One region of the Pseudarthrobacter defluvii genome, then DNA from elsewhere that is predicted to be linked to it. Evidence: riboswitches for the same ligand, from Rfam matches in the RefSeq annotation. Region 1 holds a riboswitch; the other holds the start of a gene.

Region 1 (4,188 bases):
CTGGCTCAGCCCTTCACGGACGGACCCCACCAGGTTCTTGACCGGTGCCTGCCGGTGCGACGTGCCCAGGATGGTTTTGGATGCGGCTGCGAGGGCATCGATCTGTTCCTGCCGGACCTTTGACGGGCCGGCGCCGAACCGTCCGTCCTTGGGCAGGAGGTCGGCGGGAATCGTGATGCTGGTGTCGCTCACAGGTGCTCCAATTCGGCGGGGACGAACGTTTTGGTCCGGACGGACGGGTTGTGGTGGCCGGCAGCCGGGCGGCGGCCGTGCCATAGGCCTTCCCCATTCTGCCTGAACAGCAGCGGCGGGCGGGAACCGGCAGCGGCAAAGTCCAGACACTGAGACAATGCGGCGCGTGTGCAAGTGTTCCATGCATGCACCTGGTGCGGTTCCCTGTGGGGTCGCGGCTATTCGGACAAAGTCAAAATAGGCTAAGCTTTCCCCCGGACTACCTCGCGGGAAGAGGCGATACGGTGGGACAACGCAAGGTACTGCGCCCGAGGAGCTGAGCTGGATGACGGATCTGATCGACACTACGGAGATGTACCTCAGGACCATCCTGGAGCTTGAGGAAGAAAACATCGTTGCCCTCCGGGCCCGTATTGCCGAGCGCCTGCGCCATTCCGGCCCCACCGTCTCCCAGACCATCGGCAGGATGGAGCGCGACGGGCTCGTTGTGGTCTCCGGCGACAGGCATCTGGAACTCACGGACACCGGCCGCAAGCGGGCCACCGAAGTGATGCGCAAGCATCGGCTCGCCGAACGCCTGCTGGCGGACGTTATTGGGCTGGACTGGGCCTACGTCCACGATGAAGCCTGCCGCTGGGAACATGTGATGAGTGAGAGGGTGGAGCGGCGCATCTACGAGATGCTGGACCACCCCACCGAGTCCCCATACGGCAACCCCATCCCCGGCCTTGCCGCGCTGGGCGGCCAGCCGGCCCCCGGCTTTGGTGACGGGGCCATCAGCCTGGTGGAGGCGATGAAGAGCTACGGGCCTGCGTCGGGCGTGACCATCAGCCGCCTCGCGGAACCGATCCAGGTGGAGCCCGAACTGCTGGCGCAGTTGGACGAAGGCGGAATCCGGCCCGGCGCTGCCGTGACCCTGGAACGCGTGGGCGATTACATCTCGGTGCGGGTGACCGGGATTGAAGGAGCGCTGGAGCTTCCGCCCGAGGTGGCCGCGCATGTCTTCGTGGCCATCAAGCAGGGCTGAAGCGGGACTTCCATACCCCGGGCCTGCCCTTCCACGCAAAGATAACGGAATTGTTACCAAGGGTCTTAAGCCCCTATAGTAGAACCAGTCGTTGAAACTTAAGCGTTACCTGATCCGGAGCCGAGCTCTGCCAGCGGGTCAGGTGCACGAGTCGTTACTGGCAGAGGCGGGGGAACCACAATCGGCAGCGGGGGACTGCCTTGGGGTGAAGTCCGTCAGCAGCAAGCCTCTCCAGTGAAGGATTCTTCCGGGAATATCCCTGCGCAGAAGCTTGCCCTTGGCGGGCCGGGTCTTTGATCTCTCTGACCCGAATCCGACAGCTAACTCCGCAGGCTTCTCCAGAGAGGAAACCCTTCTTGACCATGCAGACCCCCCGGGGACGCCGCCGTGCTGCCGGCCCCCCTTCGGCACCGCGGGTTGTCGAAGATGCCGCAGCGGAGCGCCCCCGCGACCTCCATCGCGACGCCCGCCGCCGCCGGGGTCCATTCCGCCAGATGACGGAGTTTGCAGCCGCCAGCGGCATAGGCCAGAAAGCCGGCATGGCCCTTGCTGCCACCGGCCTGGTTCTGACTGTGACTGTGCCCGCCACAGGTCCCGTTATGGCCACTGACGCCGCCGGCAGCGCCCCGGTCGCAGCCTCCTCCGTCACGCCCCAGCCCCAGATTTCAGCAGATATCGGTGCCCAGATCGACTTCAGCCGCTCGGCAGTGGTGACCCAGGCCGATCCGGACGGAAAGCTGAAGCAACTCCTGAGTGCCCAGTCGGCCGGCTCCGTGACGCGTGCCGCGTCAGCCGGCACCCTGGCCGCACCGCTGGCCTCGCTTGTCACCGCTTCCCCCTTCGGTTACAGGGTCAGTCCCATTACCGGGGGCTCGGGCGACTTCCACAGGGGCCAGGACTTTGTGGCGCAATGCGGGACCTCCGTCCTGGCGGCCGCCACCGGTACCGTGACCTTCGCCGGCTGGCATCAGTTCGGCGGCGGAAACCGGGTGGTTATTGACCATGGAAATGGGCTGGAAACCACGTACAACCACCTGTCATCCTTCAACGTCAAGGTGGGCCAGACCGTGTCCCGCGGGGACGTTGTGGCCCTGAGCGGCACCACCGGCGCGTCCACCGGCTGCCACCTGCACTTCGAGGTCCAGGTCAACGGCGAAGTGGTCGATCCCATGGGCTGGTTGTAACCGAATGATTGTCCACTCTCAGATCGCCGTGACTCGCCGTGACCTGAATGTGACATTGAAACAAAACTGCTGTACCGTCTAACTCGCGTCAACTTTTCCGAAGTTGACGCTCTTGAGTGGATTGCCTAACTCTGCCACCGCTCAAGGTCCGTTCGCATTTCATCGTCTGGCAGGGGCGGGGGAACCAATTTCGGCCTTCTTCCAGAAGGTCTTGGGGTTAAGTCACAAGCTTCCCAGGAAGCAGCGTGGCCGGGTGACTCCCATCCGAATCCGACAGCTCACCTCGCAGGCATTGGGAGAGGCTACCTTCGTGTCTTCACGCCATCATTCTGCGCGCCACCGTGCGCAAACGGTTCGCACCAGCCCCTTGGATGCCGTTTCCAAGGCCGTAAGTGCAAATGCCGGGACCGTAGGCCGCCAGGCTGCCGTTGTGGCAGCCGCATCGGGCCTCATCCTGAGCATGGGACTGCCGGCCACCGCTGCCGACACCACTGCCGGTGTCTCAGCGTCCACCGAGTCCGGTTCGGCCCAGACGGCCCTCGCCGTCACCGCTGCCCCCACTGCTACGGTTTCCTTCGAGCGCCCCGTGGTGAAGACCACCGCTGCTCCGAAGGTGGAAGCGGTGCGCACCCAGTCCACCGACACGGCGAACGGCGCAGCCACTGCTGCCGCTGCCGCCGGCCAGGACGCCTCCCCGGTCACCAAGACCGCCGAGACCGTGTCCTCCGCGTCCACCTCAGGCATCGCAGCCATCGCCTACACCGGCATCGGCCACTCGTACGTCTGGGGCGGCACCAGCCCCGTCACCGGTTGGGACTGCTCCGGTTTCGTGCAGTGGGTGTACGCCCAGGCCGGCATCAGCATTCCCCGCACCAACGCGTGGACCATCATGAGCCCCACCTCCACCCCGCAGCCCGGTGACCTGGTTGTCCAGAACGGTGGAGCGCACGTCGGCATCTACGTCGGCAACGGCATGATGATCAGCGCACTCAACCCCTCACAGGGCACGCTGCTCCACTCGCCTGCAGCCACCGGTAGCTCGTCGTACTACCACCTCAACAAATAGTTCTTGGGCTCCATGCTCCAAGGGCTATTTCTTTGCCCAAAGCTTCTTCGCTAGAAACCACATCCCCGTTCGGGACGCGCCGGCGTACCCCCAAGATGCCGGCGCGTCTACCACCCTTTGCCTGCCTACATGCGGTCGCAAGGAAAACGAAAGAGAGAACTGATGACGACTCGTGCTACCGCACGGCACCGCGCCGAGGTCACCAAGACCAACTCGATCGCAGTCATTGCCAAGGCTGTCAGCGACAACGCCGGCGGCATGGGCCGCCAGGCCGCGGTCATTGCCGCAGCTTCCGGCCTGGTCCTGACCAGCGGCATTGCCGCGAATGCCGCCGACGCGAACGTCAAGCGCGACTCTGCTCCCGCCTCCGCGCTGGAAGTTGAATCCGCGGTCGACGCCCCGATTTCCGCAGCTTCCACCATCGCCATCAGCTTCGAGAAGCCCGCCGTGACCACCACGCCGGCGCCCGTCGTCGAGCCGGAGCCGCAGGTTGAAGTGCAGGAAGCTGCCCCTGCTCCCGCCGCGGAGCCCGCTGCCCAGCCCGTTGCCGCTCCCAAGGTCACGGCCAAGGTTGCCACCGCTGCTGCCCCGGCCGCTCCTGCGGCGCAGGCTTCCGCCAGTGGCAAGGGTGCCGCAATCCTCTCCGCCGCCTACGCCCAGCTCGGTGTCCACCAGGACTGCACCATGCTGGTGACCAACGCCTTGGCCGCCGTCGGCAT
Region 2 (4,188 bases), 1.4 Mb from region 1:
CGCCGTCTACAGTTCAATCGACGTCAGCGGCCGCTACGCCTACGCCAACCAGCCGGTTTTGGCCGAATGGAACCTTGCCCGGCTCGCCGAGGCGATGCTGCCGCTCATCGACGAAGACCAGGAGAAGGCGGTTGGCCCGGCGGTGGAGGTGCTTGGCGGCTTCCGGGGGCAATACAGCAGGGCGTGGACCAGCGGGATGAATGCCAAGCTCGGCCTTGGCAGCGGCGGGGGCAGTGACGGGGAAACCACGTCCGCGCTGGTGGACGGCGCCATTGACATCCTGAAAGACGGCCCCGTGGACTACACCCTCTTCTTCCGTAACCTTGGCAAGGCGGCCCGGGGCGACCTTCGCCCGGTCCGCGGCATGGTTCTTGATCTGGCCGCGTTCGATTCCTGGGCGGAGCGGTGGCAGGCACTTGAACCGGACGCGGAGCTGATGGACAGCGTCAACCCGGCGTACATCCCCAGGAACCACCTTGTGGAGGAGGCGCTGGCCGCTGCCACGGGCGGAACCCTGGCACCCTTGCAGCAGCTGCTGGAGGCAGTCAGCGATCCCTTCACCGAGCGGTCCGGGCTGGAACGCTACGCGGAAGGCGCCCCTGAAGATTTCGGCAGCTACATGACCTTCTGCGGGACCTGACAGCTGCGGATGCGGAGGGCAGATGCGACAGGAGGGCGGCAGCCGGTGTACCGGCTGCCGCCCTCCTGTTTCAATGCCTGCGCGGATGCGCGCCTTCGGTTGCGCGAAGACTAGGCGACGCGGACTGCTGAGTAGCCGCCCAGCCAGCTGATGGAGTGCACCTGGGTGTCGTAGCCGTTCACGCCGCCGCTGACAACCTGGCCGTTACCGGCGTAAACGCCCACGTGGCCGGAGGTTATGATCAGGTCGCCGGGAGCAGGAGCGCTGACCACGGTGCCGTACTGGAAGAACTGGGTGGGGGCAAGATCGCCAACGGACTTGCCCACCGAGCGCAGCGCCTTCTCAACCATGGCAGTACAGTCCTGCTGCACGCCCAGCTGGCTGTAGGCGTTCGCCAGGATGGCAGCGCCGGTGCCCGTGCCGCTGGGGGCTGATACGGGGGTGGCCGAGGCGTAGGACATGTTCATGCCGGTGTTGGCCGGAGCGGCGGCTGCAGTCTGCACGGGCGCTGCTGCCGGAGCCGGAGCCGGTGCGGCGGTGTAACCGGCGCCGGGGATCTGGATCTGGTCGCCCGGGTAGATAACCGAGGACAGGCCCAGGCCGTTGGCGGCCAGGACATCGTTCAGGCTAACGCCGTAAGCAGATGCGATGGCACCGAGGGTATCGCCGGAAACTACGGTGTGGACGCTTCCTGCTGCCGCTGCCGCAACGGGGGCGGCAGGTGCGGAGTAGGCCTGCACGTTGGTCTTTTCAGTGGTGTCCGGGCCGGTGACACCGGCGTGGGCCGGGGCGCCGACGCCGAAGGCAATGCCGGACGCTGCAGCAACTGCCAGCGCGGGGCGGCCCAGCGAGCGGGCCTGGGACTTGGCTGTCACGGCGAGGCCCTCGAGAACAATCGAGCGGGCCGGAGTTGCGCGGTGACGGGCAGGGGTGGAATTTTTTGACACGGTTGATCGCCTCTCCCATGCCTGCGGGGTGAGCTGTCGGGTTCGGGCTGGAGATACCCGGCCGGAAGCATCCCCGTAACGGACGGAGGCGCTATCGACTTAACCCCAAGGCCACAAGTGGCCGCGGAAACTTGGTTCCCCCGTCCCTGCCAGCTGGAGCGGTTGTATCCCATGATCAGCGGCAGGGCTCGGCATACTGATGGGAATGTCCCGACTGAGAGGGACACCTGAAGACCATAACCCACATGCGGCGGCATTGTCACATTTGGATAACATACGAGGTCCCGCTCTCGAATTCCGCAAACGTTTGGATGTTACCTCCGTCCCGGGTTTAAGCTCGGCTAATAGCCATGGCGTGCAGCCCGGTAACGGTGCGGACACGGGCGCGAGGGGGATGCTGCTGGCCCCACGGCACGGGCCGTTTCCATGCCGACGGTTCCCGGTCGGACCGCTAGGCTGATTACATGCCAGATTTCGACCGGTTCCGCGTGCTGCTCGAAGAGGAGCGGGCGCGGCGGCTGGAGCTGCTGCCGGCGCTGCGGGCCGACATAGACGCGGCGAATTCGGCCCGGCAGGACTCCAACGTCGATGACGAGCACGATCCCGAAGGGGCCACGATCGCCTTCGAGCTCTCACAGGCTTCGGCGCTCCTGAAGCAGAGCTCGGCCGGCCTGGACCAGATTGACGCGGCGTTGGCCCGCCTGGCCGCGGGGACCTACGGCGCCTGCGCAGTATGCGGTGAACCCATTGCGGAAGGCAGGCTGGAAGCGCGGCCGTGGACGCCGTTTTGTCTCCGGCACGCCTCGTCCGGCCGGGGACGATGACCGGCCCTACGGAGGTGGTGTCCGCCGCGGTGGAGTTCGTTGACCGGACCCTCCAGAACGAAGGCGCCTGGTATCGGGCGGACGACGTCGGGAACCGGCTGGGCTGGGCGCTGGACTCTTATGGCTCTTCCATCGGAGCGGTGCGCGGCACGGTGCGCGACACGCTGCGTAAATTCAAGGACCTGGACCATGACGCCACGGTGATGCTTGCTTCCGCCCTGTGGGGACAGCCCAGGCCCGGCTCCCGCCCGGTGTTTGAGCGCCGGTTGGCGGCGGTGGTGCTGTTGCAGTCAAGGGTGCGGCTGCTTCGGCACTCGGACCTGACCCGGCTCGAAGGCTTCCTGCGTTCCGCCCAGGCCGCTGACCTGACCCAACCTCTCCTTGCCGACGTCCTGGTGCCGCTGCTGTCCGGCCTCGGGGAGCGCGAGCGCCACCGGGCCGGTGTGGTCCTGGCCCGGTGGCGGGACGACCCCGACCCGCAGCTTCAGGAGGCGGCAGCCGCCCTCGACAACGATTTGACCCTTTGACCTTAAACCGGGAGATCCACATGAACGAGCACTTTGACCTTGACCGTTTTGTTGCCGCGCAAGACAGCGGCGGTACCTATGACCAGGCGCTGGGGGAGCTGCAGGTCGGGAGGAAATCCGGGCACTGGATGTGGTTCGTCTTCCCGCAGATTTCCGGTTTGGGGCAGAGCGCAACGTCCCGCAAATACGCCATCTCCTCACTGGCTGAGGCCCGCGCCTACCTGGACCACGACGTGCTGGGCCCGCGGCTCCTGGAATGCGCCCTGGCCCTGGCCAACCACGCCGACCAGCCCGCCGAAGACATATTCGGCGGCATCGATGCCAGGAAGCTGCGATCGTCCATGACACTGTTTCTCCGGGCGGCACCCGGAGAAACAGTGTTCAAGACTGTCCTGGCCCAGTTCTTCGATGGCGAGCCGGACCCGGCCACCGACGAAATCCTGGCCGGCCAGGCCGCTGACTGACCTCAGGTTGACGGGTCAGCCGGGCCGGGGGTTCCTGCTAGGGCGTGGGGCTGCCGCCGTTGACGTTCAGCGTCTCGCCCACCACGTAGCTGGACTCGGGTGAGGCCAGGAAGACATAGGCGGGTGCCAGCTCCGCAGGCTGTCCTGCCCGGCCCAGGGGAGTGGACTGTCCGAATTCCGGCAGCTGCTCCTTGGGCTGGCCGCTGCTGACTTGCAGGGGGGTCCAGATGGGTCCCGGGGCCACGGCGTTCACCCTGATTCCCTTGGGGGCCAGCTGCTGCGCCAGCCCCTTGGTGAAGTTGTTGATGCTGGCCTTGGTGGTGGCGTAGTCCACCAGGGTGGGGGACGGGTTGTACGCCTGGATCGAGGTGGTGTTGATGATGGTCGAGCCGGCCGGCATGTGCGGGACGGCCGCCTTGGTCACCCAGAACATGGCGTACACATTGGTCTTTAGGGTGTGGTCGAACTGCTCGTCGGTGATGTCCTGCAGGTCCTCCTGGGCCACCTGCTTCCCGGCGTTGTTGACCAGGATGTCCACCCCGCCCAGCACGGCAACCGCGGTATCCACCAGTTCCCGGCACGTCGCCGAATCTTTGAGGTCGCCCGGCACCTTGACAGCCTTACGGCCTGCGGCCTCGATGATCCCGGCGATGCGGGAGGCGTCCTCCTCTTCCTGGGGCAGGTAGGAAAGGACGACGTCGGCGCCTTCCCTGGCAAAGGCAATGGCCGTTGCGGCGCCGATGCCTGAGTCCGCGCCGGTCACGATGGCGCGGCGGCCTTCCAGCC

Evidence for each region. Region 1 has a riboswitch for cyclic di-AMP ahead of JCQ34_RS03830 (M23 family metallopeptidase). Riboswitches for the same ligand answer to the same signal wherever they lie in the genome.
Region 2: another riboswitch for cyclic di-AMP. It lies ahead of JCQ34_RS10340 (C40 family peptidase); the one in region 1 lies ahead of JCQ34_RS03830 (M23 family metallopeptidase).

Annotation. Positions count from the first base shown of each region.
Region 1 is NZ_CP066362.1:807,825-812,012, forward strand. Features, by position in the region: gene serC (phosphoserine transaminase) at 1-192, opposite strand, end outside; gene JCQ34_RS03825 (metal-dependent transcriptional regulator) at 518-1,219, shown strand; cyclic di-AMP (ydaO/yuaA leader) riboswitch at 1,359-1,570, shown strand; gene JCQ34_RS03830 (M23 family metallopeptidase) at 1,582-2,403, shown strand; cyclic di-AMP (ydaO/yuaA leader) riboswitch at 2,532-2,709, shown strand; gene JCQ34_RS03835 (C40 family peptidase) at 2,864-3,469, shown strand; gene JCQ34_RS03840 (NlpC/P60 family protein) at 3,632-4,188, shown strand, end outside.
Region 2 is NZ_CP066362.1:2,241,504-2,245,691, reverse strand. Features, by position in the region: gene JCQ34_RS10345 (protein adenylyltransferase SelO) at 1-640, shown strand, start outside; gene JCQ34_RS10340 (C40 family peptidase) at 751-1,587, opposite strand; cyclic di-AMP (ydaO/yuaA leader) riboswitch at 1,591-1,761, opposite strand; gene JCQ34_RS10335 (TraR/DksA family transcriptional regulator) at 2,052-2,411, shown strand; gene JCQ34_RS10330 (DNA alkylation repair protein) at 2,408-2,938, shown strand; gene JCQ34_RS10325 (DUF1810 domain-containing protein) at 2,959-3,402, shown strand; gene JCQ34_RS10320 (glucose 1-dehydrogenase) at 3,440-4,188, opposite strand, start outside.